DNA from 4 places in the Nonomuraea sp. NPDC003707 genome. Region 4 is predicted to be linked to each of the others. Evidence: riboswitches for the same ligand, from Rfam matches in the RefSeq annotation. Region 4 holds a riboswitch; each other region holds the start of a gene.
The links. Region 4 has a riboswitch for cyclic di-AMP ahead of ACWDRB_RS25205 (C40 family peptidase). Riboswitches for the same ligand answer to the same signal wherever they lie in the genome.
Positions count from the first base shown of each region.

Region 1: linked by a shared signal. The riboswitch ahead of ACWDRB_RS06730 (CHAP domain-containing protein) and the one ahead of ACWDRB_RS25205 (C40 family peptidase) in region 4 are both predicted to bind cyclic di-AMP.
Region 2: linked by a shared signal. The riboswitch ahead of ACWDRB_RS54120 (C40 family peptidase) and the one ahead of ACWDRB_RS25205 (C40 family peptidase) in region 4 are both predicted to bind cyclic di-AMP.
Region 3: linked by a shared signal. The riboswitch ahead of ACWDRB_RS49050 (glycoside hydrolase family 25 protein) and the one ahead of ACWDRB_RS25205 (C40 family peptidase) in region 4 are both predicted to bind cyclic di-AMP.

Region 1 is NZ_JBSFNK010000002.1:577,042-584,559, reverse strand. It holds gene ACWDRB_RS06750 (DUF6716 putative glycosyltransferase) at 1-1,079, opposite strand, end outside; gene ACWDRB_RS06745 (hypothetical protein) at 1,082-2,026, opposite strand; gene ACWDRB_RS06740 (aldo/keto reductase) at 2,124-2,945, shown strand; gene ACWDRB_RS06735 (Gfo/Idh/MocA family protein) at 2,965-3,918, shown strand; cyclic di-AMP (ydaO/yuaA leader) riboswitch at 4,036-4,173, shown strand; gene ACWDRB_RS06730 (CHAP domain-containing protein) at 4,187-4,873, shown strand; gene ACWDRB_RS06725 (YoaK family protein) at 5,068-5,814, shown strand; gene ACWDRB_RS06720 (alpha/beta fold hydrolase) at 5,780-6,586, opposite strand; gene ACWDRB_RS06715 (LysR family transcriptional regulator) at 6,658-7,518, shown strand, end outside.
Region 2 is NZ_JBSFNK010000037.1:30,499-38,016, reverse strand. It holds gene ACWDRB_RS54140 (DsbA family protein) at 1-637, opposite strand, end outside; gene ACWDRB_RS54135 (O-methyltransferase) at 697-1,341, shown strand; gene ACWDRB_RS54130 (branched-chain amino acid aminotransferase) at 1,380-2,477, opposite strand; gene ACWDRB_RS54125 (3-isopropylmalate dehydrogenase) at 2,694-3,740, opposite strand; cyclic di-AMP (ydaO/yuaA leader) riboswitch at 3,842-3,985, shown strand; gene ACWDRB_RS54120 (C40 family peptidase) at 4,034-4,564, shown strand; gene ACWDRB_RS54115 (ROK family protein) at 4,597-5,763, opposite strand; gene ACWDRB_RS54110 (sugar ABC transporter substrate-binding protein) at 5,864-6,967, shown strand; gene ACWDRB_RS54105 (ATP-binding cassette domain-containing protein) at 6,968-7,518, shown strand, end outside.
Region 3 is NZ_JBSFNK010000030.1:73,164-80,681, forward strand. It holds gene ACWDRB_RS49040 (metal-sensitive transcriptional regulator) at 70-339, shown strand; gene ACWDRB_RS49045 (MBL fold metallo-hydrolase) at 422-1,813, shown strand; cyclic di-AMP (ydaO/yuaA leader) riboswitch at 2,280-2,424, shown strand; gene ACWDRB_RS49050 (glycoside hydrolase family 25 protein) at 2,436-3,203, shown strand; gene ACWDRB_RS49055 (DUF4142 domain-containing protein) at 3,478-4,155, shown strand; gene ACWDRB_RS49060 (MarR family winged helix-turn-helix transcriptional regulator) at 4,241-4,741, opposite strand; gene ACWDRB_RS49065 (patatin-like phospholipase family protein) at 4,849-5,874, opposite strand; gene ACWDRB_RS49070 (hypothetical protein) at 5,898-6,296, opposite strand; gene ACWDRB_RS49075 (TetR/AcrR family transcriptional regulator) at 6,411-7,007, shown strand; gene ACWDRB_RS49080 (LysR family transcriptional regulator) at 7,033-7,518, opposite strand, start outside.
Region 4 is NZ_JBSFNK010000009.1:248,724-256,241, forward strand. It holds gene lysX (bifunctional lysylphosphatidylglycerol synthetase/lysine--tRNA ligase LysX) at 1-457, shown strand, start outside; gene ACWDRB_RS25195 (winged helix-turn-helix transcriptional regulator) at 542-943, shown strand; gene ACWDRB_RS25200 (LuxR C-terminal-related transcriptional regulator) at 1,586-1,798, shown strand; gene ACWDRB_RS25205 (C40 family peptidase) at 1,825-2,775, opposite strand; cyclic di-AMP (ydaO/yuaA leader) riboswitch at 2,871-3,020, opposite strand; gene ACWDRB_RS25210 (amino-acid N-acetyltransferase) at 3,297-3,866, shown strand; gene ACWDRB_RS25215 (RDD family protein) at 3,952-5,289, shown strand; gene ACWDRB_RS25220 (RDD family protein) at 5,400-5,888, shown strand; gene ACWDRB_RS25225 (histone-like nucleoid-structuring protein Lsr2) at 6,405-6,737, shown strand.

The sequences.
Region 1 (7,518 bases), on a different contig from region 4:
CGCAGCCTGGCCCGCCGCCGCGCCGCCGCGTGCTCCGGCCCGTCCAGCAGCGATCGGGCCGGTACGCGCGACCCGCCCGCCACCAGCCCGGCCAGCCGCCCGGCCCAGTCGTTGTGCGCCGGCGGGTGGAAGTAGTTGGCCTCGCACCACTCGGGAGAGGCCGCCCGGAAGCCGCCCTTCGCCAGGTCGTCGAGCGTGCCCAGCAGCCCGCTGCCCTCGAACACCAGGTTGATCATCTCGGCGCTGACGCCGAAGTCCTCCAGCACCAGCGACGGCACGCCCAGCGCGATCGCCTCCAGCGCCGCCGTCGAGCTCACCGTGACGAACCCGGCCGCCCGTTCGAGCTGGTCGTGCATCGACCCCGCCGCGAACTCCACCCGCCCCGGCTCGCCCATCTCCCGCCACAGCCGCTGGTAGTGGTGGCGCTCGTTGTGCGTCTGCCGCTCGTCCTCAAGGGCCCGCAGCTTGACCACCACGTCCAGCTCGGGCCGCAGCCGGGCCAGCTCGGCCAGCGCCAGCAGGATCCGCTCGCGGTCCTGGCGCTCCCGCGGCACCTTGGCCTGGGTGGCGAACACGACCCGGTTCCCGCCCCCGGCGACCACGTCGGAGCGCAGGAACGGCAGCCTGGCCAGCCCCACCGCCCCTCCCCCGCCGAGCCGGCCGGCGATCTCCGAGAACTCGGCCACCTCACGCTCGCTGTGCACCACGAACAGGTCGCACCCGCTGCGGAACAACCACGCCTTCTCCGTCGCCGGCACCGAGATGCCCGGCAGCCCGCTCACGAACACCGGCCGCGGCCGCAGGTCGCCGAGCACGTCGGCCACCAGCACGTCCACCACCGGGCCCGTGCAGGCCACGAGCACCACGTCCGGGCGCATGCGCTCGGCCAGCCGCCGCACGGACCGCGCCGACACCACCGGCGGAGGCTCCAGACCGCCGACTGCGGCGGCGATCTGCTCCGGCGAGGGCGCGATCGGCGTGCGCACCACCACGAGCTCCGCCGTGCCGCCGGGGGGAAGGTCGCCGAGCAGGCAGGCCGCCCACTTCAGATACGAGTCGGAGTCGGCGACCGCCAACACTTTCAACCGGACACTCCTGTCAGATGCGAGCGAAGGGCGGGGGCCGCCCTGCTGGTCCACCAGTCCTCAGGAACGTCCACGGGCTCCACGGCGACACCGCGCGGGCTGAGCAGCACCCGCAGCGAGGTGATCGCGGTCGAGGGCAGGCTGAGCACGCGCTGGCCCGCGTCCAGGCCGCGCAGCGTCAGCTCGGCCGGCGCGCCCACGTCGTGCACGGTGATGCCGGGGCGCTCCCTGATCAGGGCCACGTCCACGGGGTCCTCGCGGCGGTGCGGGTAGTACGCGAGCGGCTCCTGGGCCGCCAGGTCCGTCAGCCAGCGCAGGTAGTGGTCGCGGTGCACGAGCCCGTTGCGGACGAGCGAGGTGCCGAGGACGACCGTGCGCTCCGCGGGCCCCTCCGCGCTGGGCGGCTGGGCACGCAGCCAGTCGAACTGGTGGCGTACCAGGTTGATCCCGGCCCGCCGTACGCCGTCCGCCAGGGCCTCGTCCACGGGCAGGGCGGTGAAGACCGACACGTCGCTCAGGCGCAGCCGCAGCGCGGCCGCCAGGCCCAGCACGGAGCGCAGCTTGGTCGGCTGGGCCCTGGCCCGCAGCAGCGGCCGGTACGGCCCCGCGGCCAGCAGCTCCAGCAGCCGGAGCGTGGCCAGCCCGTCGTCCACGATGACGATGCGTCCGGGACGCGAGGTGAGCCAGCGCATCTGCACCCTGCCGGAGAAGGCGTCACCGACGGCCTGCACGCGCCTGGGCATGCGCTCACGCGGCTCCGCCAGCTCCAGGCCGTCGGGCAGCCCAAGAGACCTCAGCTCCCGACGCGTGGCCTTCAACGGCCTCAGACCGGCGCGCGGCACGACCACCGTCTCGGGGCCGAGCACGCCCGCGTAATGGGCCTCGACGGCGCACAGCATCTGGAGCGGTGACTCCACCCAGGCCGACGCCTGTTCGACCACTCCTGTCCTCCCAGCCGGGTGATGGCCCGTTCACGACCGCTTCAAGCTAGCCCCGCCGCCTTAAGCCACCAGAAACGCGACGTGAACAATGGAGAGCATGAACTCGCTCATGCTCAACACCGACGGCGTGCAGATCCCGCAGCTCGGCTACGGCGTCTGGCAGGTCCCCGCCGACGAGGCCGCGCGGGCCGTCACGACCGCGCTCAAGGCCGGTTACCGGCACGTGGACACCGCCGCCGCGTACGGCAACGAAGAAGGCGTGGGGCAGGCCGTACGCGAAAGTGAGCTGCCGCGCCGGAAGCTGTTCGTGACCACCAAGCTGTGGAACGCCGACCACGGCCGCGCGGAGGCGGCCTTCGACGAGTCCCTGGCCCGGCTCGGCCTCGACTACATCGATCTTTTCCTCATCCACTGGCCGGTGCCGCAGCAGGACAAGTACGTGCAGGCTTGGAAGGCGATCGAGAAGATCTACCGTGACGGGCGCGCCAAGGCCATCGGCACCTCCAACTTCAGCATCGCCCACCTCACCCGCCTCATGAACGAGACCGACCTCGTGCCCTCCATCAACCAGATCGAGCTGCACCCGTACCTCCAGCAGCGCGAGCTGCGCGCCTTCCACGAGGCCAACGGCATCCTCACCGAGGCGTGGAGCCCGCTCGGCCAGGGCCAGGGCCTGCTGAACGACCCCGCGCTGGCCAAGCTGTCGGACAAGTGCGGCAAGACGCCCGCGCAGATCGTGCTCCGCTGGCACCTGCAGCTCGGCCACGTCGCGATCCCCAAGTCGGTCACCCCGGCGCGCATCGCCGAGAACATCGGCGTCTTCGACTTCATCCTCGACGCCGAGGACATGGCCGCCATCGGCGCGATGAACAGGGGCCAGCGGATCGGACCCGACCCCGACACGTTCAACATGACCTGACTCGTCTACGATCTCCCGCGTGCGGGATTTTGCGTGGGGCATAGCGGCGACAGGGAATATTGCGCGGACCGTCGGGGCGGCCATCGCGGCCGAACCGGGCATGCGGGTGGCCGCCGTCGGATCGAGGAACCTGGGGCGGGCGCAGGCACTGGCCGCCATTCTGGGGGCGGAGTCCGCGTACGACTCCTATGAGCGGCTCTGCGCCGACCCGGCCGTGGACGCGATCTACGTGGCGACGCCGCACGCCCAGCACCTGGAGGTGGCCGAGGTCGCCATCGCCGCGGGCAAGGCCGTGCTGTGCGAGAAGCCGCTGGCCGCCACCGTGGACGACGCGGAGAAGATGGTACGCCTGGCGCGCGAGGCGGGCGTGTTCCTGATGGAAGCGATGTGGATGCGGTTCAACCCGCTCGTCCAGAAGATCGCGGCCGACGAGCGCTTCGGCGACCTCCGCTCGGTGCACGCCTCCTTCGGCTTCGCCAAGCCCTACGACCCGGAGCACCGGCTGTGGGCGCCGGAGCTCGGCGGCGGGGCGCTCCTGGACCTGGGGATCTACCCGTTCGGGCTGGCCCAGCTGATCCTCGGCATGCCCTCCGACCTGCGGATCACCGGCACTCTGGCGCCCAACGGCGTCGACGCGGAGGCCGGCGGCGTGCTGCTCTACCCCGGTGGCAGGAAGGCTCTCGTGGAGACTTCGTTGCTCGGGAATTACCCGAACCATGCCAGTGTTGTAGGGACTCAGATGCGGGCGGACCTCCAGGCACCGTTCTGGGCCACGCCGCGGATTCTGCTCTCCGGGCCCTCCATGGAGCCGGAGGAGTACATCCTCGATCCGGCGGACAACGGGTACACCGGGGAGCTCCGCGAGGTCCGGGCCGCGACGGCCGAAGGCAGGACCGAAAGTTCGATCATGCCGCTCGACGAATCCCTTGCCATGATGGGGCTTCTGGCCGAGGCTCGCAGGCAGGTCGCCTAGCTGGACCTTTATCGATTTGTAACGCTCTTGCCTTATGCATTACGTTTGAGGCATTCTTGAGACATACGTCCGGTTTGTCCGGACTTGTCCGACCATCGCACGACACATCACAGGAACGTCCTGTGACCGCTGAATCCGCCCTCGGGCGGAACCGGGGACCCACGTCCTTTGGGGTGAATCGGCACTTCGGTGCCGTAGGGCAGCTTCCACGTCCGAACCCGTCAGCTAACCCGGTAAGCGGCATGGAAGCAAGGAGTAAACCCCCTCGATGGCCAACATCCGCTTTACCTCTGCTGCGAAGACCAACATCGCCCGCGCCCTTCTCGGCGCCACCATCCTCGGGACCGCGTTCGGCGCCCACATGACCAGCGCCACCGCAGCGGACAAGCAGCCGATCGACACCGTCGCCGGCACCGCCACCGTCGCCGACCACGCCGAGCGCTCGCGCGAGACCAAGGTCGGCGTCACCGCCGGCCAGGTCCTGGCGCTCGCCAAGTCCCAGGTCGGCATCACCGAGAACGCGGCCGGCGGCGGCACCAAGTTCCAGCGCTGGTACGCCGGCTCGCAGCGCGCCGCGGAGACCATCGCCCGTGACGGCGGCAGCCGCGCCGACTACCTGAACGCCGCCTGGTGCGCGATGTTCGTCTCCTGGGTGGGCGAGCAGACCGGCGCCCGCTCGCAGATCGGCTGGGACGCCTGGACCGTCGCCCACGCCAAGTGGTTCCAGGCCAACCACCGCTTCGGCACCGAGGCCAAGCCCGGCGCCATCGTGTACTTCTCGTGGAGCGGCAGCAAGAACCTCAACGACATCAAGCACGTCGGGTTCGTCGAGAAGGACAACGGCGACGGCACCATCTCGACCGTCGAGGGCAACACCGGCAACGGCAAGGTCGAGGAGCGCGTCCGTCCCAAGTCCCAGGTCGTCGGCTACGGCTACCCCCAGTACCGTTCCTGACCGGACTTTCCCCCGGCGCCTCCAGGCCGGACCTCCCCAGGCACCTCCTGGCCGGCCTTCCCCCAGCGCCGAACGAGCGCGCGTCCCGCAACGGGACGCGCGCTCGTCGCGTTTCACCCCCGCGAGTGCGGCGGCCCGTCACCGGGGAAGACCCGAGGCGAACCGCCCGCGACCTCGCCAAGGAGCCGCCCGCCATGCCAGCCGCGCGCAGACGCCCCGGAAGGCTGGTCCGGAATGGGCTGCGACGGGTCGCCGACGGGCTCTTCCCGCGCGGCGCCAACCCGCACGGCGTCCTGCCCGCCCTGCTGATCCTCCTGGCCTTCGTCACCGGCCTCGTGGACGCGGTCAGCTTCCTCGGCCTGGGCCGCGTCTTCGTCGCCAACATGACCGGCAACATCGTCTTCCTCAGCTTCGCCCTGGCCGGGGAGGCCCAGATGTCCAGATGGGCCTCCCCGGCGGCCCTCGTCGCCTTCGGAGCCGGCGCCTGGAGCGCCGGCCGGGTGATCAGGCGGACCGCGAACCCGCGACGGGCGTTCGCCGCCGCCACCGCCGTACACGCGCTCCTCGTCGCCGCCACCCTCGCCATCGCCCTCACGGCCGGACACCGCACGACCTGGTCCCAGGCGGCCCTCATCGTGCTGCTCGCCTGCGGCATGGGCCTGCAGAACGCGTCCGTACGCGCGCTCGGCGTACCCGACCTGGTCACCAACGTCCTCACCACGACCCTCACGAGCCTGGCCGCCGACACGCCGGGCCGGGCCGCCCTGCGTCGATCCGCCTCCATTGCCGCGATGTTCCTCGGCGCCCTGACTGGCGCCCTCCTCCACCTCACGACCGGCCCCGCACCCGCCCTGGCGGCCGCCCTGGCCCTGCTCGCCACCGTCGCCCTCGTCGCCCGCAGTGGTCTCAGCCGAGAAAGAACTCCGCCAGCGCCCGGGTGACCCCGGCCGGATCGTTCTCCATCGGGATGTGCCCCGCCCCGGGAACGCGCACCAGCGTCGTGTTCGGCACCTCGGCGGCGAAGCGCTCGGCGTACCGGACCTCCTGGAACGTGTCGTCCTCCCCCCACACCAGCAGCTTCGGCGTCCCATCGGCCTTGAGTGCGGGCACCAGATCCAGCGTGTAACGGCTGTCGGCCGCGCCCGCCAGCGCCATCCACGACCGGCCCACCCGCGGGTCGTTCCACGGATCAAGGTAATCGGCCAGCTCCGCCTCGGTGGCCGGCCGGGCGAGCGCGGTGGTGACCGCCTTGCGGCGGGCGGCCAGCAGTTCCTCCACGGTCGTGGCCGCCACCACGGCCGGATCCCGGTAACGGGCCACGCCGGGCACCGGCCAGGAGTCGTATGTGACCGAGTTGACCAGCGCCAGCCGCCGCACCTCTGGCTTCCCCTCCACCAGCAGGTGCTGGGCGACCGCACCGCCGATGTCGTGCCCCGCCACCGAGAGCCGCTCCCCCGCGCCGACCGCGGCCGCGAACCGGGCCACCCACGCCGCCAGCGCCGGAACCGCCGCGGTCTCCGCCGTCAGCTCCCCGCCGGAACGCCCCAGCCCCGGCAGATCCACCGCCACAGGACGCAGCCCCGCCGCCGCCAGCCCGTCGATCACCGGCGCCCAGACCCGGCTCCAGTACGTGCCGTGCAACAGCAACACCACCGGGCCCCGCTCGCCCGCCGTCAGATAACTGGCCACGCGGCCGTCGACTTCGATCGTCATTCGCTCGAACATGGACATAACCATCATGTTCTGGAAGTGCCCCGGTCAAATATCAATTAAGGTATGTCGGTATGACATTGGCGCAGCTTAGGGCCCTGGTCGCGGTCGCCGAACACGGCGGCTTCACCGCCGCCGCCGAGCACACCGGCATGTCCCAGCCCGCAGTCAGCCGCGCCATCGCCGCCCTCGAACGCGAGCTCGGCGCCGCCCTGTTCGTCCGCCACCGCGACGGCATCGCCCTCACCGAGGCCGGCCGGCGAGCCCTCGCCCGCGCGCGCGAGAGCCTGCGCCACTTCGACCTCATCCGCGCCGACGTGGCCGCCGCCAGCGGCCAGATCACCGGCGAACTCCGCCTGGCCAGTCTCCCCAGCGCCACCGGCACGCTCGTCGCCAAGCTGCTGCGCGCGTTCACCGACCGCTACCCGCAGGTCCGCGTACGCCTCTTCGAGGGCATGGACGACGACATCCGCGAATGGCTGCACCGCGGCGCCGCCGAGGTCGGCGTCGTCACCCTCCCCGCGCCCGGCCTGCACACCGTCCACCTGAGCACCCACGACATGGTCGCCGTGCTGCCCGCCGACCACCCCCTGGCCGCCCGCCCGGCCGTCAATCTCGCCGATCTGGAGGACAGGCCGTTCATCCTGACCACCGCCGGCTGCCGTCCCCTCATCATGGGTGCGGCGCTGACGGCCCAGGTACGGCTCGACGTCGCCTTCGAGGCCAGCGGCCCCGCCGCCATCCTGGAGATGGTGGCCGCGGGGCTGGGCGTCAGCATCGTCCCGACCCTCGGCCTCCCCGCCGACCTGGGCGCCGTCGTCACCCGGCCCCTGGAGCCGAAGATGACCCGTTCGCTGGCCCTGGCCGTTCCGTCGGCGGACGACTGCGCCCCGACCGCACGCGTTTTTCTCGACCAGCTCGGCTCCTTTACATTG
Region 2 (7,518 bases), on a different contig from region 4:
TGACGCCGTCACCACCTGTGATGACGCGCTCGAGCGCGGCCGGGTCGAACGCCTCGTTGCCCAGCAGCTTCCCGTCGAGCAGCACCGTGGGCGTGCCCTGGAGGCGGACCTTCGCGGTCTCCGCCAGATGGGCCTGCGCGTACGACTGCGACCTGACGCACTCGTCCACCGACGCCCCCGCCTGCCTGGCGGCCTTGACCAGGTCCTCGACGGCGAATCCGGACGCCTCGCCGTGCGGCGCGGGCTGCATGGCGTACAGCTCGTCCCTGAAGCTGAGCCAGTTCTCCTCGGGGACGCAGCGGGCGGCAGCGGCGGCGCGGATGGAGTTGGAGCGCATGGGCTCCTCCTCGAAGATCGTCACCGGGTGGAAGACGACCTTGACCTTGCCTTCCATGGCGAGTTTCCTGATGGTGCCGTCTACCTTGGCGTGCATGTCCTTGCAGACCGGGCAGTCGAAGTCCTCGTACACGTCCAGCACAGGGGCGTCCCCGCCCCGGTCGGCCAGGACCATCGATCCGTCCATCTGCCGGGTCAGCCGCACCCCGTCGGACGATCGGCCCGGCTCCGAGAACGACACCACCCCGAGTATGGCGATGGCCACGCACGCGAGCGCCACCGCCAGCAACCGCTTCATCATCAGCCCACTCTCACCTCATTGATCGCGCAGACCTTACCCGATGCCGGGAGAATGGATATATGAAGGCATACCTCCTAGATCCCGCCGTAGCACAGTACGTCCTCGCGCACACGACCCCGCCCGACGCCCTGCTGGACGAGCTGGCGAAGGAGACGCTCAGCGCCACCGGGGACGCCGCCGGCATGCAGATCTCGCCCGATCAGGGCACCTTCCTGACCATGATCACCCAGCTCGTGGCGCCCCAGGTCGTCGTCGAGGTGGGGACGTTCACCGGCTACTCGTCCGTGTGCATCGCCAGGGGCCTGTCCGGCGGGCGGCTGCACTGCTTCGACCTGAGCGACGAGTGGACCTCCGTCGCCCGCCGCTACTGGCGCGAGGCCGGGGTGGAGGACCGCGTGACGCTCACGCTCGGCCCCGCGCTGGAGACGCTCGCCGCCTTCGACCAGACCGTCGACCTGGCCTTCCTCGACGCCGACAAGGGCAACTACCCCGGCTACTACGAGCTGCTCATGGAGCGCCTGCGGCCCGGCGGCCTGATCGTTGCGGACAACACGCTGCGCCGGGGCCACGTGGCGGACCCGGCGCACGAGGAGCAGACCACCGTGGAGATCCGGCAGTTCAACGACCTGGTGATGGAAGATCCGCGGGTGACGGTCCTCATGCTGCCGGTCGCGGACGGGATGACCCTGATCAGGAAGAACTAGGCGCGGCGGCCGGGCCCTCGCGGACCCGGCCGTCCCCACTAGACGATCTTGTGGATCCAGTTGTGGGCGTCGGGGCGGGCGCCGTACTGGATGCCCACCAGCTCCTCACGCACCCGCATCGTCACCGGGCCGGGGTTGCCGTCGGCGACGCTCCAGGAGCGGTCGGCGCCCTTCACCGTGCCCACCGGCGTGACCACGGCCGCCGTGCCGCACGCGAACACCTCGGTGAGCTCCCCGGACTCGCATCCGGCCTGCCACTCGTCGATCGAGATGAGGCGCTCCTCGGTCTCCAGGCCCAGGTCGCCGGCCAGCTCCAGGATCGACTCCCTGGTGATGCCGGGCAGCAGGGTGCCGGTCAGCGCGGGGGTGACGAGCTTGTCGCCGAAGACGAAGAACAGGTTCATCCCGCCCATCTCCTCGACGTACTTGTGCTCGTGGGCGTCCAGCCACACCACCTGGTCGCAGCCGTTCTCCACGGCCTGCCGCTGCGCGACGAACGCGGCCGCGTAGTTGCCGCCGCACTTCGCGAAGCCCGTGCCGCCGGGGGCGGCCCGCGTGTACTCGGTGGACAGCCAGACGGAGACGGGCTTGAGCCCACCCGTGAAGTACGAGGCCGCCGGGGAGGCGATGACCATGTACTTGTACGACTTCGACGGGTAGTTGACACCGAGCCCCGCCTGGGTGGCGATCATGAAGGGGCGCAGGTAGAGGCTGTGACCCTCGGTCGTGGGCACCCATTCCTTGTCGGTCTGGACGAGGAGCTCGAGCGACTCCACGAAAGCCTCCTCCGGCAGCTCCGGCATGGCCATCCGGAGCGCGGAGCGGTTGAAGCGGGCGGCGTTCGCGTACGGGCGGAACGCGACGATCGAGCCGTTGGCCTGGCGGTAGGCCTTGAGCCCCTCGAACAGCTCCTGCGCGTAGTGGAAGACCGAGGTGGCCGGGTCGAGCGAGAGCGGGCCGTACGGAAGGAGCTTGGCGTCGTGCCAGCCCTGCCCCTCGGTGTAGTCGATCGAGACCATGTGATCCGTGAAGGTCTGCCCGAAGCCGGGGTTCGCCAGTACCTGCTCCCGCTCGGCCGCGGTGCGAGCGTGGTCGGATAGCTGCACGTCGAAGCTGAGCTTCTGAGCGATGGTCATGACGTCGGTCCTTCTCTCTGCGAATCTGCCCAAATCTACAGAAATCTGCGGATCGGTGCTGGTAAGCGGGCGCTGCCCGGAAGGCAGTCCCGGTACTTCCTATTGTCTCGCTATATGGGATGGCAAGCGGCCAATGCGGCGATCAGCCCTTTTGGACGCAAAAAAGCGCCTGGCGGCCCTCGTCGGACCACCAGGCGCGTTGGGGGCTAGGCGGTCCTAGCCGGATACTCGCGCGGTGATGTCGTCACCGATCTCGTGGGTGGTGCGACCCGCCCAGCCGGCCAGCCGCTCGAGGATGTCATCGGCGACCGCCTGCTCGACCTTGGCCGCCTCGGCGTGCAGGCCGAGGTGGTCGAGGAGCATGGCGACGGACAGGATGGTCGCGGTGGGGTCGGCCTTGCCCTGGCCCGCGATGTCCGGGGCGCTGCCGTGCACCGGCTCGAACATGCTCGGCGCGGACCGCTCGGGGTTGATGTTGCCGCTGGCGGCCAGGCCGATGCCGCCCGCGATGGCGGCGCCCAGGTCGGTGATGATGTCGCCGAACAGGTTGTCGGTGACGACCACGTCGAACCGCTCCGGCTGGCTCACGAAGAACATCGAGGCCGCGTCGATGTGGCAGTAGTCGGTCGTGACGTCGGGGTATTCCGCCGCCAGGCGGTTGACCGTGCGCTGCCACAGGTCACCGGCGAAGGTGAGGACGTTGGTCTTGTGGACGAGCGTCAGCTTCTTGCGCGGCCGCGTGACAGCCTTCTCGAACGCGTAGCGCACCACGCGCTCGACACCGTAGGCGGTGTTGAGCGACTCCTGGGTGGCGATCTCGTGCGGGGTGCCGCGCCGCATGGCGCCACCGGTGCCCGCGTAGAGGCCCTCGGTGCCCTCGCGGACGACGATCATGTCGATGTTCTCCGGCGGCGTGTCGGCCAGCGGGGTCTCCACGCCGGGGAACAGCTTGACCGGGCGCAGGTTGACGTAGTGGTCGAACTCGAAGCGGAGCCGCAGCAGCAGATCGCGCTCGAGGATGCCCGGCGGCACGCTGGGGTCGCCCACGGCGCCGAGCAGGATCGCGTCGTAGCCGCGCAGCTCTTCGAGCACGGCGTCGGGCAGCGTCTCGCCGGTACGGTGATAGCGTGCGGCTCCCAGGTCGTAGTGAGTGGGCTCGATCTTCGTGCCCACTGCCTCCAGGACCTTGAGCCCTTCGGCCACGACCTCGGTGCCGATCCCATCGCCGGGGATGACGGCCAGACGGATGTTACGCGACTCCATGGGCGGTACCTTACCGCGTCGTCTCGGCTGACGAACACTTCATCTCATCTTTCGGACGCCCCCTTTGTCCGGTATTGCGGTTCTTTGACCGTTTCGTTAAAGTCACCGACCAGCCTAATCCGCGCGCCGTTGCGTGGAGCCGGGGACCCACATTCCCCCTGGGGCGAGTCGGCACCCCCATGCCGTAGGGCTACTTCCAGGCCCGAGCCCGTCAGCTAACCCGGCCGGCCTTATGGAAGGACAGACCCCTGTCTCGAATCGCCATTGTCCTGGCGGCGGGCGCCGCCGGGCTCATGCTGGCCTCCCCAGCCCATGCCTCGGCCAAGATCGACGACCTCACCACCCTGACCGGCGGCCAGATCAAGGAAATCCAGGCGAAACAGGCTCCGAAGCCCGCCTGGAAGGTCGCCATCAAGTTCGCCATGAGCAAGCGCGGCACCCCGTACGTGTGGGGCGGCGCCAGCCCGAGCGGATACGACTGCTCCGGGCTCATGCTCAGGGCGTACGAGCACGCCGGAATCGAACTCCCCCGCACCGCCGCCGAACAGTACGGCGCGTTCACCAAGAAGATCGCCTGGAAGGACCTCAAACCCGGCGATCTGGTCTTCTTCCACGGCCTCGGGCATGTCGGGATGATCTCCCGGCCCGGCTACATGGTCCACTCGCCGCACACGGGTGACGTGGTCAAGGAAGAGCGCCTGACCTCCTGGCGCAGAGACTCCTTCGTGGGTGGCGTCCGCCCCGACCGCAAGGGCGTACGGCTCTGGTCCAAGCTCCAGAAGCAGCGCGACGAAACGCCCACCACCCTCACGGCCACCCTGTAGGAGGCCGCGGCGTCCGCCTCCCCACGCGACGGTCAGGGGAGGCGGGCGTCGAAGATGAGCTCCCAGGCGCGGGTCCTGGCGCGGGCCACCGCGCCCAGCAGGACGCCGCTGTCCCCCAGCGTGCTGGCCACCACCGACGGCCGCAGCGGGCCGAGCTCGGCGATGCGGGCCTCGATGGACTCCCCCAGGAGGTCCAGGTTGCGGCCCACGCCGCCGCTGAGCACGATCACCTCCGGATCCAGCACGGCGGCCACCGCCACCAGCAGGCCGCCGATGCGGCGCCCCTCGGCCTCCACCACCGAGCGGGCCACTCCGTCGCCGGAGGCCGCCGCGGCGAAGACCTTCTTGGCCGTCCGCAGGCTCAGGCCGGCGGCGCGGGCCGCGCGGACCACTCCGGGCGCGGCGGCGACCGCCTCCGTGGCGCCGTGGGCCAGGGCGTCACCGGCCGGCGGCGCCGGGTCCTCGGTCGCGGGCAGGTACGAGACCTCCCCCGCCGCTCCCCGAGCGCCCACGTACAGCTCACCGTTGATCACGATGCCCATCCCGACGCCGGTGCCGACGGACACCAGCGCAAAGTTGGACTTGCCGCGCCCCGCCCCGTGCGTGTGCTCGCCGACGGCGGCCAGGTTGATGTCGTTCTCGATGACGAGGTCGACCTCCATCTCGGCGCGCAGGCGCTCGGCCAGGTCGGATCCGGGCAGGTTGGGGGCGAACTCCAGGCGGCCGAGCTCCGGGTCGTACACGCCGGGCGTGCCGACGACGGCGCAGGCGATGTCGGGCCAGTCGACGGCGGCCTCATGGGCGGCGGCCCGGCACAGCTGTCCGACCAGGAGGGCCAGTTCGGCGGAGGTGAGGGCGGTGTTGCGCCCGTCCCTCCGGCCGGCGAATTTCCCGCGCAGGTCGGCGACGGCGACCCTGATCCAGTCACGCCCGATGTCGACGCCGGCGACGTGGGTGGCGGCGGCGTTGACGTCGTACAGGGACGTGACCGGCCCCGGGCGGCCGGAGACCTCGCCGACGAGGTGAACGAGCCCGTCCACCTCCAGCCCGGCCAGGGCCGCGGACACCGTGGGCTTCGACAGGCCGGTGATCTTGGCGAGGTCGGTGCGCGAGGCGGGGCCGTGCTCCTGAAGATGGTCGAGCAGGCGGCGCTCGTTCAGCACTCGCAGCATCCGCGGATTACCCAGGTCGCCCCGCATCTCACCCTCCTTGAGGAAACAGAGCCTAGCCAACTTGCCTGATAGTAAATTACCTTTCTTACCAAGCACAGGGGCGGCACATCCGGAAGGACGAAGTGCGATGCACCGAGCATGGCGATCAATCCCTGTCGCGGCGGTCCTCCTGGCCGCCGCCTGCGGAAACGCCGGGAACAGTACCGGAAACGGCACCGGCGCCACCGCCACGACCACGCAGAACCAGGGCGGCAAGACGATCGCGCTGTTCCTGCCCGAGTCCAAGACCACCCGATACGAGGCGTTCGACCGCCCGCTGTTCGAGGCGAAGGTCAAGTCGCTCTGCCCCGACTGCAAGATTCTCTACAGCAACGCCGAGCAGGACGCCCCCAAGCAGCAGCAACAGGTCGAGGCCGCGCTCACCCAGCAGGCCGACGTGCTCGTGCTCGACGCCGTGGACGCCAACGCCGTGGCTCCCCTGGTGAACCAGGCCAAGCAGAAGAAGGTCCCGGTCATCGCCTACGACCGGCTGATCTCGGGCATCGACTACGCGTACTACGTCTCGTTCAACAACGTACGGGTGGGCGAGATGCAGGGCCAGGCCCTGCTCGACGCCATGACCGCCAGGGGCACGGCGGCGAAGGGCCAGATCGTGATGATCCACGGCTCCCCCACCGACCCCAGCTCGGCCGACTACAAGAAGGGCGCCAAGAGCGTGCTGGACGGGAAGGTGAAGGTCGGCAGGGAGTTCGACACGCCGGACTGGAGCCCCGACAAGGCGCAGCAGGAGATGGAGCAGGCCATCACCGCGCTGGGCAAGGACACCATCACCGGTGTGCTGTCCGCGAACGACGGCATGGCGGGCGGCGCGATCGCGGCCATGAAACGCGCGGGCTACAAGCAGCTCCCGCCGATCACCGGCCAGGACGCCGAGCTGGCCGCCGTCCAGCGCATCCTCACCGGCGAGCAGTACATGACCATATATCTGGACATCAGGGCGGAGGCGGAGAAGTCCGCCGAGCTCGCCGTCGCCGTCGCCAAGGGCGAGCAGCCCACCGCGCCCGCCAAGGTCAACAACGGCGCGGCCGACATCCCGGCGTTCCTCCTCGACCCCATCCCCGTCACGGCCGACAAGGTCAAGGACACGATCGTGAAGGACGGCTTCTACACCGCCGCCCAGCTCTGCACGGGCGAGGTCAAGGCCGCCTGCGAGAAGCAGGGCATCGAGTAGATGCTCTCGGCGACAGACATCTCCAAACGGTACGGGGCGGTCCAGGCGCTCGACGGGGCCCGCCTGGACCTGCGCCCCGGCGAGGTCGTGGCCCTCATGGGCGACAACGGCGCGGGCAAGTCCACGCTGGTCAAGGCCATCTCGGGGGTCGTGACGCCGGACGCCGGCACGATCACCGTGGACGGCTCGCCGGTCAGGATCGCCAACCCGCACGACGCGCAGGCCCTCGGCGTCTCGACCGTCTACCAGGACCTCGCGCTCTGCGAGAACCTCGACGTCGTGGCCAACCTCTTCCTGGGCACCGAGCGCCGCCGCGGCTCGCTGCTGCGCCACATCGCCATGGAACGCGCGACCCGCGACCTCCTCGGCCAGCTCGACGTGCGCATCAGGGACATCAGGGTGCCGGTCGCCATGCTGTCGGGCGGCCAGCGGCAGTCGGTGGCCATCGCCAGGGCGCTCATCGGCGAGCCGCGGCTGGTCATCCTCGACGAGCCCACGGCGGCCCTGGGGGTCGAGCAGACGGCGCAGGTGCTGGCGCTGATCGGGCGGCT
Region 3 (7,518 bases), on a different contig from region 4:
CTCAGCGCCGGTGCCCTTTACCGATGGAGATTTACCCCCGGGGGTATATTGGGCGCGGAGGTGGTGCGGATGGAGATGGACGCGACCGTCCTGAGGGATGCGCTGACGCGGCTGAAGCGGGCCCACGGCCAGCTCGGCGGAGTGATCGCGATGATCGAGAACGCCGAGGACTGCGAGAAGGTGCTGACGCAGCTGGCCGCGGTGTCGAAGGCGTTGGACCGGGCCGGATTCAAGATTATCTCGACCGGGTTGCAGCAGTGCCAGGTGGCGCGCGAGCAGGGCGAGGAGCCACCGATCAGCGTGGAGCGGCTGGAGAAGCTGTTCCTCGCTCTTTCTTGACCGTGTGATCGGGTGAGCCGGGGCACCCATATGTTCTCTTGATACCCCCGGGGGTATTTGATGATCGAAAGGAGACAAGGAGATGACGATCCAGGTCGAGGTGATCGAGACCTCCTCCCTGGGGGACCGCAGTTATCTCGCCCATGACGGGCAGGTCGCGGTGGTGGTCGATCCGCAGCGCGACATCGACCGCGTCCTGGCCCTGGCCGGCCGCCTGGGGGTGCGGATCACCCACGTGGTGGAGACCCATCTGCACAACGACTACGTCTCCGGCGGCCTGGCGCTGGCCCGGGTGAGCGGGGCGGCGTACCTGGTGGGCGGGGCCGAGGAGGTCGGCTTCGACCGCGTGCCGGTCGCCGGCGGAGATCGGATCGCCGTCTCCGAGCGGATGTGGCTGGACGTGGTGAGCACGCCGGGACACACCTTTCGCCACCTTTCCTACGTGCTGGCCGGGCCGGGCGGGCCGGAGGGGGTGTTCACCGGAGGATCGCTGTTGTTCGGCGGCACCGGGCGTACCGACCTGCTGGGCGCCGAGCATGCCCGCACCCTGGCCCGCCACCAGCACGCCTCCGCGCGGCGGCTGTCCGGCCTGCTGCCCGACGGCGCGCGGCTCTGGCCGACGCACGGGTTCGGCAGCTTCTGCGCGGTCACGCAGTCCGGCGCGTCCGCCTCGACCATCGGCCGGGAGAAGGACGTCAACCCGGTGCTGCGGATGGAGGCCGACGACTTCGTCACCCACATCCTGGAAGGCCTGGACGCCTACCCCGCCTATTACGCCCACATGGGCGCGCGCAACGCCGCCGGAGCGGAGCCGATCGACCTGACCCCGGCGCGGCCGGCCGACAGCGCTGAGCTGCTGGCTCGCCTGCGGGCGGGCGAATGGGTGGTGGACCTGCGCTCACGCAAGGCGTTCGCGGACCGGCATCTGGCCGGCACGCTCAGCTTCGGCCTGGACGGGCCGATGGCGACCTGGCTGGGCTGGCTGGCCCCGTGGGGCACGCCCCTCACGCTGCTCGGCGAGTCGGCCGAACAGGTCGCCGCCGCCCAGCGCGAACTGGCCCGCATCGGCATAGACCGCCCGGCCGCCGCCTCGACCGGCTCCGTCGAACAGTGGGCCGGGCACAACCCGGACCTGATCGCCGACCTGACCACCGCGACCTTCGCCGACCTTGCCGCCGCCCGTGCGGGGGAGCCGGTCGGCGGCCCGACCGTCCTGGACGTGCGGATGGGCAACGAATGGCGGGCCGGTCACGTGGCCGGCGCCGTGCACATCCCGCTGCCAGAGCTGCCGGGGCGCCTGGCCGAGGTGCCGGAGGGAACGGTGTGGGTACACTGCGGCACCGGCTACCGGGCCGCGGCGGCCGCGAGCCTGCTGGCCCGCAGCGGCCGACAGGTGGTCCACATCGACGACGCCTACTCCCGGGCCGCCGACGCCGGCCTGCCCATCACCGCCCCCGATGAGGCCCCCTCTTGACCACCCTCGGCCCCGGCGACACCGGTACGCCTGCCGGGATCCGGTGACCCGCCGGGGCCGATCGACGTGCGGACCCCCGGAGCGTTGGAGTCCGCCCGCCTGCCCGGCTCCCGCGTGCCCGACGGCGCCGCGGACGTCAAACGACGGGGCTGGAGTCACGATTACCCGTAGAACGGAGTTTTGTCACAAGGGCAACGCATGAATAGCCTGTCCCACCCGTGCCGAGATCATAAAGGCCCGGAAGCGACTCCCCCGATTTTTTGCCAAGCACCAGAATCCCTACAGGCACGGCATTTCAGCGCCGCCCAGTCGCCGACACCCGCGAATCAGATTTGCACTACTTGCACCATCTATGGATATATGTCTATCTTTTGCCTAGTTGCGGCACGGATGTGGCGCCCTTTCGCCGCATCGTTGCCGCTTCGTTGACCGGACCGCGCGCTGCCCGAAGAAGCCCTTCGGGGACAGCGTCCGGCCGCCGAATCCGCGCCTCGCGGAACCGGGGACCCACGTTCTTGGGGTGAATCGGACGCCAGCCCAGGCTGCGCCATGTAGGGCACTTCCAGGCCCGAACCCGTCAGCTAACCCGGTAGGCGGTATGGAAGCAAGGAGTCAATGCCTCATGTCCAAGCCTCGGCTTGCCACAATCGCCTACATCCTCAAGAATCACCGCGATCTCCTCACCAAATACCTCAGCTTCGCCGTCGCCGTCGCGATCCTCGCCGCAACCGCCGCCATCGCCACCTTCGCATTCGCATCGCCCACCGCGCAGAACCCGGTGCCGGCGACTCGTCAAGCAGCCGGACCCCTCATCTACGGCCTGGACATCTCCAATTACGAGCCCCTGTACGACTGGAATGCCAGCCCGGCCAAGTTCGGCATCATCAAAGCCACAGAAGGCACGTCCTTCCGCGACGCCTCATTCGCCAGGCACTGGCGCGAGCTGGGCAAGAAGGGCATCGTGCGCGGGGCTTACCACTATGGCCATCCCCGCAACAATCCCATCGCGGAGGCCGAGCACTTCCTGTCCGTGGTGAACTCGCAGCCCGCCAAGGCCGGCGACCTGCTGGTCCTTGACCTGGAGACCGCGAACGGCAGATCCGTCGCCGAGGTCAACGCCTGGGCCAAGACGTGGCTGTCGTACGTGAAGGACAAGACGGGGATCACCCCGATGTTCTACAGCGGCTGGAACTTCGCCAACAAGTACGGCAAGGGCCTGTCCGAGTACCCGCTGTGGGTCGCCCACTACAGCAAGGCCAAGGGGGCCATCTCCCCGCCCGCCGACTGGAAGTCCTGGGCCATCCACCAGTACTCCGAGTCCCCTGTCGACCAGAACGTCTCCGCGCTGACCGCCGACCAGTTGCGCGGCCTGGGCCGCCCCACGGCCTGAACCCACACGGCGGGTCCGCACCGCGATCGGGTTGCTCCCAGGTGAACGCCGCCCCGCGTGCTCCTCTCGGCCCGGAGGAGCACGCGGTGGACGCCGGTCACGGATGGCACCGGTGAAGGCCGCCTCGGACAACGGCTCAGCGGACCCCGGCAGTCTTGCCCCATGCAAATCTTGCACAATGCCATGAACACTCCCGCACCCTCCCGCGTATCCCTCAGTGACCGGCGCCACTCACGAAGGCCGCGTCCAAGGGACCGGAAGGGGATGACGGCGTATGCGACTCCTCGACAGCCGTCGCGCTCTCATCAGTTGCGGCATTGCCGCCCTCTGCACTCTGACCGCCTGCGCCGGCTACACGCCGACGCCCGTCTCTGACACCGTCGGCCTCAGCACCGAGCCGACCGCCGTCGAGACCGGACCGACCGACGCACCCACGGTCCAACCCGTGGAGGAACAGCCGGAGGTCCGCACCCGGCAGACCAAGTGGGGACCGCTGTCGGAGGCCGACCAGGAGCTCATCAAGAAGGTCCGGCTCGCCAGCCTGTGGGAGATGCCCATGGCCCAGGACGCGATACAGCGCGCCAACAGCGCCCGCGTCCGCCAGGTCAGCAAGGAGATCGCGGCTCAGCACGACATGCTCGACGGGCAGGTTCGCGACGTGGCCGCCAAGCTGAAGGTCAAACTGCCGGTGAAGCCCACGCCTCAGCAGCAGGACTGGATGACAGATATTTCCGGCAGGTCCGGATCCGCCTATGACAAGACGTACGTCAAATGGCTGCGCCTGGCGCACGGACAGATCTTCACCCTGATCGGCACGGTACGCGGCACCACGCAGAACACCCTGGTGCGGCGCTTCTCCGAACAGGCCAACGCCGCGGTGCTCAACCACCAGCGCCTCCTGGAGAGCACCGGCCTGACCACGCCCGAGAGCTTCCCCACCCCGTCCATCTGACGACCGGGGGGGAGCCCGCACGGCTTCCGGCCGCCGCGAAGTGCTCAGCGGGCATCGGTCGGCGGCTCAACGCCGCGCGAGCAATTCAGACAGCGGACCAGCCCAGCGGGTTCGGCACGTTCAGGGGTGGCTCGCCGCCCGCCTCGTTGAAGGCGTTCATGGCCGAGATGAGCGCCCGGCGCTGCCTGGCCGACATCCGCGCCACGATCGCGCCGATCTCCTCCCTGCGGCGCGCGGTCACCTCGTCCACGATGCGGCGTCCCTCGTCCGTCAGCCGCATCAGGCTCTCGCGCCGGTTGTGCGGATTGACCTCCCGTACGATCAACCCGGCGGCCACCAGCCGATCGGCCATCCGCATCGCCGTGGAGGAGTTGACGCCCAGCAGCTCCGCCATCGTGACCAGCTTGGTCTCACCATGGCCGGCCAGCACCACCAGCATCCTGAACTGCGGCAACGTGACCCTGTCCCCGACCGCCCCCAATGACCTCACCGCGACCGCCACCAACAGCCGCGACCCGGTCAGCACCGCCGTGACGACAGCCGAAAGATCCTCTCCCTGCGCCTGGAGGTCATCGTCATCCTTCATAGGCACTGTTGTACATGCGCGGGACGGATCACGGGCACGAGATCCCCATCGTCCGCAGCACCTCCGCAACGCCAGGATCAGGAACGCCGTCGCCGGCGGGGTCGCGTCTATGGTGCGGCGGTCGGCCGGCCGAGCGGTTGCAGCAGCAGGTTGACGGCTGCGCGGCCGGCTTCGAGCGCGGCTTTGAGGGGCTGGCCGTCGCGGGTGAGCCGCCCGATGCGCGGGGAGTCAGGCGCGGGCCGCACGGACAGCACCGCAGGATCGGGCGCGGCCTGGCCGTCGGCGGGTGGAGGGGTCGTCGGGGGCTCGGGCCGGTCGTACCGGGCGAGCAGCGTGTCGTCGTGCAGCAAGCGGTGGTCGCGCGCGAAGAAACTCCGGTGCAGTGCCTCCGGATAGCTCCGCAGAACGGTCGCGGCGATCAGGCGCGTCCCGTAGGACGGTCGCGCGGCCGGTGCTTCGGCCGCGGCCGAAGGCGCGGGACGGGACCGCAGCACGAGGACGTGGCTGGCGCCCTGCGCCAGGGCGGTGCGGTACGGGATGGACTCGGCGAGTCCCGCGTCGTAGAAGAGCCGCCCGGCCAGCTCGACCGGCGGACCGGCGAGGAACGGGAGTGCCGCACTGGCCCGCAGGGCCAGCCGCAGCTCGACGGGACCGGTCAGGTGCGGGCGCAGATCGGTGGATTGCCCGGTCTGTACGTCGGTGGCCAGCGGGTGGTACTCGATGGGGTTGGTCAGGACCGCGTCGAAGTCCATCCGGGTGACTTCGCAGTACAGGTATTCGACCAGGTTCCGCACGTCGACCATCGGACGGCCGCGCAGGAGGTTGGACGGGCGGATCATCGCTCGCGCGTAGACGGGCTCGGCCCAACCGGTCAGGTTCTCGGGGGTTCCGCTCAGCAGCCAGGCCCCGGTGATGGCCCCGGCCGATGCCCCATAGACCGCGTCGAAGGCGTGCGCCGCTCCGGCCTCGTGCAGGGCCAGGGCCATGCCGGCGGAGACCGTGCCGCGCATGCCGCCGCCCTCGATGGCCAGGGCCACCCGGTGGCCGTCCTGGCGGGCGCCGGGACGGCTGCCGCTACGGACCCGGTCGGCTATGACGCGCAGCACTTCGTGTTCGCCGGTCTCGGGTGGCATATGTCCTTCTTTGTGTTGTGTGGCTAGTCACGGTCGCCGGACAGGTACGAGCGGGCCCGGGCCCAGACGCCGGGGTCGGGTTGGGTGGTCGTCCACGTGGTCGTCCATGCGGTGGACCTGAGCTTTCCCCGGCCGCGGTAGCGCCGCACGATGGCGACGTGGTCCGGCCAGGCGACGAACTTGCGCAGGGCCTGCTCATCCTGCCAGATCGACACCGAGCCGCACCTGCCCTCCAGCGGCTCCGTCCACAGCCACATGCCGACCGCGCCGGGCAGGTCGGGCCACGCGCGGCGCAGGGTGAGCCCGGCGTGGTAGACGCCGGGCAGGTCGATCAGCCGGCTGATCGAGAAGTCGGTGACGCTGACCAGCACCGAGCCGGTGGCGCCGGCCGCCGGTCCGGGAGTCCATCGGGATCTCAGCATGCCGCTGCTCCAGTCCTTTCTTTGTACGAACGTTCGTGCCGAGAATAGGAACATACCGAGGATGACGTCAAGCCGCTATCCTGGGCCGAACGTTCGTACGCAGAAAGGGTGAAGATGGCGGGACGGCCGCGGGACGAGCGGGCCCGCAACGTGATCCTGCGCCGGGCGGCGGACATCGCCTCGCAGGACGGGCTGGAGGGGCTGTCGATCGGCCGGCTGGCCACGGAGCTCGGCGTGAGCAAGAGCGGCCTGTTCGGTTACTTCGGCTCCAAGGAGGAGCTACAGCTCGCCACGATCCGCACCGCGATGAGCGTGTACGTCGACGAGGTCGTCCAGCCCGCGCTGACCGTGCCGCCGGGCCTGGGGAGGGTGCGGCGGCTGTGCGAGAGCTGGTTGAGCTACTCGCAGCGGCGGGTCTTCCCCGGCGGCTGCTTCTTCTTCGCCGTCACCGCGGAGTTCGACGCCCGCCCGGGCCGGGTGCGGGATGCCGTCGCCGCAGCCGGCCTCGACTGGATCCGCTTCGTGACGCGTACCGTCGACGATGCCCGCCAGCTCGGCGAGCTCGCCGACGACACGGACGCCGACCAGCTCGCGTTCGAGCTGATCGCTTTCATGGAGAACGCCAACGCCGTCTCCTTGCTGCACGACGACCCGAACGCCTACGAGCGCGCCAGGACCGCCATCCGCAACCACGTGAACACCTACAGCTGACGACGAGCCGGGCGCTCGAATCGCCTCAGCCGGAGAGACCCAAAGGGGTCAGGTCTATCTCGGGCACCCACACCTCAGGGTCGGACGGGGCGGGAAGTGGTCGCAACTGCCGCAGGAGCACCCGCAGCAGCGGCCGGGGATTACGCCGGTGCCAGACGACCGACCAGGGCATCAGCGGCGTCGGCTCGACGATCGGGATGCGGCGCAGGCCGCTCCCTGCCGGGTCGATGCTCATCTCGCCCAGGCCCACCGCGCTCTTCTCCATCAGGAACTGCTCCACGAGATGCCGCTGCCCGATGGCCGGAGCGGTGAAGCGCAACGGCACGCCGAACCGGTCGGCCAGCCGTACGAGATAACCGCGCCATTCCGCCGCGCCCGCCGGGTCGGGCATCGCGATGCCCGCCTCGCGCAGGTCAGCCGGCCGCAGCACGTCCCTGGCGGCCAGGCGGTGGTCCTCGGGCACGAACGCGTGCAGCGGCTCCAGACGCACGAGCCGGTACGCCAGCTCGGC
Region 4 (7,518 bases):
GATCGCCGACCGGCGCGAGATCCACTGGGACCCGAAGTGGGGTCCGGGCAAGCTGGTGCAGGAAATCTTCGAGGCCCTGGTGGAGCACACGCTCGTCCAGCCCACGTTCGTCATGGACTACCCGCTGGAGACCTCGCCGCTGACCCGTCAGCACCGGGACAACCCGCTGCTGACCGAGAAGTGGGACCTGATCGGCTTCGGCACGGAGCTGGGCACGGCCTACTCCGAGCTGATCGACCCGATCGAGCAGCGCCGCCGCCTGGTGGAGCAGTCCCTCCTGGCCGCCGGGGGCGACTTCGAGGCGATGCAGCTGGACGAGGACTTCCTGCAGGCCCTCGAGTACGCGATGCCGCCCACGGGGGGCATGGGCGCGGGCATCGACCGGATGATCATGGCCTTCACCGGCAAGAACATCCGCGAGACCATCCTGTTCCCGCTGGTCAAGCCCACCCACTGACCGGCGTCCTGCCGCCGTCGTAGAGCGCCCGCCGCGGGCGCTCTACCCTCTCCTGGTAGGCAGCGATCGGGAAGGGGTGCGCGGATGGCCACGAAGACGGCGGCGGAGCAGCGGGACGAGGCCAGGCAGGTCTTCGACGCGTACTTCGCCGAATGCCCCTCCAGGAAGCTGCTCGACACCCTCAGCGACAAATGGGTCACCCTCCTGCTGACCGCGCTGGCGCAGGGCCCGCGCCGCTACAGCGACCTGTCCAGGCGCATCGCGGGCGTCAGCCAGAAGATGCTCACGCAGACCCTGCGCGGCCTGGAGCGTGACGGCCTGGTCTCGCGCACGCTCACCCCTTCTGTGCCGGTACGGGTGGACTACGCGCTCACCCCGCTGGGCGAGAGCCTGATGCCGTTGGTGGCCGCGATCAAGAGCTGGGCCGAGGCGCACATGGAGGACGTCGAGGCCGCCAGGGACCGCTACGACGCCGCCGGCGCCTGAGCGATCACCGCCGTCGCGAATCCGGCTTCCGGGCCGCCCGGTTTCCGATCCGAAGCCGCTTGTAAGCATCGCGTCAAGGCCGCGGAGGCGCGGGTCAGGGAGCGTCCGTGGTGCCCCGGCCACCCCTGTGATCCCGCCGGGCACGCGCACCCGGAAACGAGGCCGCCCGGCCCGGCGGTCAGAGCAGGACGCCCGCCACCCGGCGGGCCGCCGGCCTGAACCCGTGGCGGCAATTGCCATAGCGGATTGATCCAATTGCCTTAATCAACTGCCTGACCTGGGTTGTCGGATCGGGTGGGAGCGCAGTACAAAGCGAGCGATTGGTGGCTTGCCGTGCGCCGGAAAGATCGCGTCACGGACGCGTGTCCCGCGATAACGCGGGTATCGATCATGCGGAATATCCATGGCGGACCGATCGAAAACCGGAACGCTGGTCAGGGCCATTCCGGAAGCCCCAATGTGATCACTCTACGTTCTGACATATCGCGAGTGCGTCATATATAGCGGATCATGTCAATAGCGCTCGTCAAGTGCGGCGATTGTCATGCTTGACGACCTTTCCACGATGCGTTTACCGTCTGCGAGGAGCGGCTTTGGCCCGTCTGTGAGGTCCAAGTTCTGCTGTTGGGGGGAGGGCTCCCGATGGATGTGCTCACTGAAGGCGTTGAGCTCAGCCATGCTGATTTGGCGCTGCTGGCGGAGTTGGCCAAGGGAGTCACGGTCGATCGGGTTGGGCGGCGGCTGGATATCAGCGGGCGCACGGTACGACGAAGATTGCGCGGCATCTGCGACCGCATAGGCGTGGCCACGGCGATCGAGGCCGTGGCCTGGGCAGCCCGCCGCCAGCTGATCTAGCCGCGGCGGACCGCCGGGGTGCGGGCTCAGTCGGCGATGCGCACCGCGCCGGCGAACGGCCGCCTCGCGATCGACGCGATCCGTACGACGTCACCCGTCTGCGGGGCGTGCACCATCATGCCGCCGCCGATGTAGATGCCCACGTGGTGCAGGTCGCTGTAGAAGAACACCAGGTCGCCCGGCCGGAGTTCCTCGCGCGAGACGTGCCGGCCGGCCGTCCACTGGTCGCCGGTGTAGTGCGGCAGCGAGATGCCCACCCGCTGGAACGCCGCCATGACGAGCCCGGAGCAGTCGTACGAGCCGGGGCCCTCGGCGCCCCAGACGTACGGCTTGAGCTGCTGCGTGAGCGCCCACCGCGCGGCCTCCGCGGCCTTCCCCGAGCCCGGGATCGGCAGGTTGACGCGCACGGCCCGCGTGCCGGGGCGCCCGGCCTCGCCCAGGGCCCGACTGAACAGGCTGCTCTCGACCTTCGTCACCAGCTTGGTGATCTTGTTGCGCTTGGCCTCGAGGTCCGTGACGAGCTTCTGGACCTCGTCGATGCGGGCCGTGGCGCTCTGCTTGGCGCGGGTGGCCGTGTCCATCGCCTTGGTGAGCTGGTTGATTTCCTCGCCCTGCTCGGTCTGCAGCGCGTACGAGGTCGCGGCGCGGTTGAGGAAGCCCTCGGGGTCGTCGGAGGTGGCGAAGGCGAGGGTCTTCAGACCGCCCGTGATGTAGGCGTTCTGGGCCAGCGCGACGGCTTTCGAGCGCTTGGCGGCGAGATCCGTCTCGCTGCTCGTCAGCGTCTTCTCCGCGGCCTCGGCGGCCTTCTTGGCGGTCTTGAGCTTCTCCCGCTGGCCGTTGTACTGCTCGGTCAGCGTCTCGATGTCGGTGTGCAGCTTCGTGGCCTGGTCGGCGAGCTCTTTCAGCGAGGGCTCTGGATCCGCGGACGCCGAACCGACGGGGATGGCGAACAGCAGCGCGGCGACTGTGAGACTCACCACACCTACGCGGCGTGGTCGCCGGGCCCGTTCCGGAGGGCGGGCGTGCTTGCCCGCCGACTTCCCCCCACCGCTGAGCGTGGGCTTCACCAACCAGCTCCTCTCGTCGACGCCTACCGGGTTAGCTGACGGGTTCGGGCCGGAGCAGCCCTACCGAAAGACTCGGATTCACCCCAGTGGTGGCGTCGGAGGTCGCCACCGGCGGTTCCCCGGCTTCTCTTGCGAGAATTGGGCGTGCCTCCCGCGCGACACGCGGGAAACATTGTCGCTGGACACTAATGCACTCCGGGTTCGTGCTCAACCAGAACTGCCAAGTCTGTAGAGGTTTCACAACCGAAGGGTCACAAGGTGATCTCGTGGGCACCCGTGCAGAAGAGGCCCTACGCCCTATTTGTCCGCGCTTTCGGCGGGCGCGAGCTGGCCGCGCGATCCCGTGCCGATCTGACCACGAGATGTAACAAGATGGGCCGAGACATGGGAGTTAGGGCTGAGCCGTAATGAGATCTGTACCCTGGAGAACCATGGAGCAGGTGGCCGAGCTGACAGTGCCCGAGACCGCGGTGGTGGTCCGGCGTGCCCGCACGCCCGACGTGCGCATGGTCAGACGCCTGGTGGACACCTACGCGGGGGCGGGGCCGCGGCTCCTGGAGAAGGCCACGGTGACGCTGTACGAGGACGTACAGGAGTTCTGGGTGGCCGAGCGAGACGGGCAGGTCGTCGGCTGCGGCGCGCTCCACGTGCTCTGGGAGGACCTCGCGGAGGTCCGCACGGTGGCGGTGGATCCCGAGTGCCGGGGGATGGGCGTCGGCCACCGGATCGTCTCCGCGCTGATCCAGCAGGCTAAGGATTTGGGTCTGCGACGTGTATTCTGTCTTACTTTTGAGGTCGACTTCTTCGCGCGACTCGGGTTCCGCCCGATTCAGGGCACACCGGTCTCACCTGAGGTCTACGCCGAACTGCTGGCCTCGTACGACGAGGGTGTTGCCGAGTTTTTGGATCTTGAACACGTCAAGCCGAACACGCTGGGAAACACCCGCATGCTGCTCCACCTGACATCGGGTGACGTGGACCTTGACCAGATGGAAAGGTGATTGTTGATACCTATGTCGATACGTTGGGCAGCACAGGCATGTGTCCTGACACGTGCCACATGCGCACTCGAAGCGAGGTGACACGGTGAGCACCGGACAGCCGCCGTATCCACAGGACGAATCCGGCGACAACTCTGCGCCTCCCTATTACGGGCAGCAGAACCAGGGCCGCCACCCCGGCGAGCCCGACCCGGACGCGACTGTGATCGGCTACCGGGCGGACGACGCCTATGGGCAGCAGCCCCCGTACGGTCAGCAGGGCTACGGCCAGCAACCCCAGTACGGACAGCAACAGCAGTACGGTCAGCAACCCCAGCACGGACAGCAGCAGCACGGCCAGCAACCCCAGTACGGCCAGCAGCAGCAGTCCCAGCCTGACTACGGCCAGCAGGCCCAGCCCCAACAGGGCTACGGGCAGCAGGGCTACGGCCAGCAGCCGCAGTCCCAGGCGGACTACGGCCAGCAGCAGTACGGCCAGCAGGGCTACGGTCAGCAGCCGCAGTCGGGTCAGCAGGGCTACGGCCAGCAGTACGGCCAGCAGCAGTCCCAGCCCGGCTACGGCCAGCAGGCCCAGTCCCAGCAGGGCTACGGCCAGCAGCCGCAGTCGGGCCAGCAGGGCTACGGCCAGCAGTACGGCCAGCAACCCCAGTCGCAGCCGGACTACGGCCAGCAGCAGTACGGCCAGCAGCCGCAGTCCCAGCCCGATTACGGCCAGCAGCAGTACGGCCAGCAGGGCTACGGCCAGCAGCAGCAGTCCCAGCCCGGCTACGCACAGCAGGGCTACGGCGACCAGCAGTACGGCCAGCAGCAGTACGGGCAGCAGGGTTACGGGCAGGCGCAGCAGTACGGCCAGCCCGGCTACGGCCAGGCCTACGGCCAGCCCGGGCCCGTGGGCGTGCAGCCGCCCGGCGCGCCGGCACCGCTGGCGGAGTGGTGGCAGCGCCTGGTGGCGAGGCTCATCGATGGGGTCATCCTCTTCATCGTGAACGTGGTCATCGGCCTGATCATGGGCGTGCTGTTCCTGGCCACCTACTCTTCGCTGGACGGCAGCGGCGGCGGCATGTTCTCAGGTGTGGTCGTGACCATCCTGACGGCGATCGTCGTGACCGCCCTGTGGGTCGCCTACGACTTCTTCCTCCTGAAGGCGAAGGGGCAGACCGTCGGCAAGATGGTCATGGGCATCAAGGTCGTCCCCGTGGGCCAGGGCATACCGCCGGGCGGCCTGCCGACCGACGTGGCGCTCAAGCGCGCCGGCGTGACGTGGGGCGGCTGGATCCTCAACGCTCTCCCTCTGGGCTTCATCGGCTCGCTGCTCGCCTACGCGGCCGTGGGCGTCAACGGCGCCTCCCAGCTCTGGGACAAGCCGCTGCAGCAGACGTTCGCGGACAAGTTCTCCAACACCGTGGTGGTGAAGATCAAGTAGTCCAAGCGTCAGGTAAAAGCAGGGGCCGGCTTCGCGTCGGCCCCTGTTTTGTGTGCACAGGCCGTACCAAAATGGGGAACCTGAGCCGCTGATGACGCGAGGTGGGGGTTATGGCCGGGTCGCCGCCGCGGGCGGACGCGCCGCCCGCGGAATGGTGGGAACGGCTCGCCGCCCGGGCGATTGAGGCGTTCGTCTTCGGGGTGCTCTATTACATTCTGTTCATCGCGCTGTGGGGCGTCTTCCGGACTGTAGGGATGCTGGAGGCGTTCGACGGCCGGCTGCCCGGTGTGTTCGCCTGGCTGGCGGCGGGGCTGGCTTATACCGGCTACGACTGGTGGGCCCATTACCGGCGCGGCAGGACGTTCGGCAAGGCGATCATGGGGATTCGCCTGGCGCCGCCCCACGTGTCCTCCAGGGCGCTGCTCAAACGGGCCCTGGTCTATCCGGGCCCCGTCATGCTGATGGGCATTCCCGTGGCCAATCTGGTGGCCGGAATGCTCCTGTTCTGCGTGGGGCTCCTCATCCTGATCGACAAGCCCCTGGAACGCGGGCCGCATGACAGGCTGGCCGGAACGCGTGTGGTAAAAGATCTTCGCTGACCCATCCCGTGCCTGGCAGGAAGCCAATTCCAAAAATTTTCTCTTGATCCGGTAAGGAGCCTGGAGAGACTGGCATTAGGCTATGGGGCATCCGGGTCGCCGGATGTTGGTGCCCTGCGAGGCGCAGGGCATCTGTGCGCCGCTATGGTCGGGTGCGAACGGTAGTCACCTGGCGCGTCGTGAGGGCCGCAACGCCCCTCCTGGGCGCGCTCCCATCCGCAAAATGCGCCCCTGAAACCCCGCAAGCCGTGGAGGCGAGGACGAATGGAAGCCCTAACAGACGTATTGTCAGCGCTCATCCCCCCGGTGGTGGTCGGGGGCGCCTTCATCTTTGGCGTAGTGAAGTTGGTCCGGTCCGAGGCCCTGGGAGGCCGCCGAAACCGCGAGGATCCGGTCGACGGGCAGAACTGATCGGCCAGTCAGCCGAATCCCCGCTGCGCTGAATTGTCTCCGCGCCTTTCCGGGTATATGTTTGGGCAGGCGAATGAAACAATGCTCCGCGAAAGGATTGCGTAGATGGCCAAGCAGATCCAGGAGATTCTCATCGATGACCTCGATGGGGGCGAGGCCAATGAGACGGTCAGCTTCGCTATTGACGGCTCGTCCTATGAGATTGACCTCAGCGACCTTAACGCGAAGAAGCTGAGGGACGCGCTCACGCCTTTCGTGCAGCATGCGCGCAGGGCAGGCGCCGTCACCGCACGTCGCCGCGGTCGCGGCGGCAGCAGGGCGATGAGCCGCGAGAAGAGCTCGGAGATCCGGCAGTGGGCCAAGGCTCACGGCCTGCCGGTCAGCGAGCGCGGGCGGATCGCCTCCACGGTCGTCGAGAAGTACGAAGCGGCCCACTGAGCAAGCCGACGATCGACCATGCGCTTATGCCGTTCGCCTAGGACCCCGGCGGCCGCCATAAGCGCATGATCGTTATCCGGGTCGGAACTCGAAAGCCGGACCGCCCGGACTGTGATCTTCTGTGTGCACATATGCGGGCGTTTTGGCTGCGTGTTCGGCTTCGCCCGTGGCGCTGTTTCGCCGGCGGTCGTCCACATATGTGGCGGCGTCGTAGTCGCGCGCCGAAAGCCGTGTGAGGCGGCCATACCTCATTCAACGTACGCTCGCGTCCGTACGTCACGATCGATCTCCGCGCTCATGGAACGCGCCATGACGGAAAACCCGGCGCCGTATAGCCCGGAAGCGATCTACGGGGCGGCGGCGGGTGTATACGGGCGATCTCACCGAGCGTAAACCCGCGACCGGCGCGAAGGTAAAGCGGTGCCGGGCTGGATGCGTGGCGGCGGGCAATACCGCGGGCGACGGGATCCCCGCCGGCGGGCAAAACCCGCGAACCCGAGCAGGGCTCGGACAATCCCCGTTCCCCGGCATCTGCACACAATGCCGTGCCTTCTCAACTGCGCGGAAGTGCCGCGAATCCGGAGGGCCGAGCGAGACGTGGTCTCATCATGCGAGATGAAGTTGGTAACCGGGCTGACCGGATGCAAGATTCCCTTGGTGTGCCGCCCGTCCCGCGTTGTGCTCAGGGCGTAGGGCGGTCGTTTGGACGGCGGCCCTCCGCTACGTAGGATGATTACGTAACGATACGGACGCGGCATCTGAGATGTGCGGGCGAAGTGGC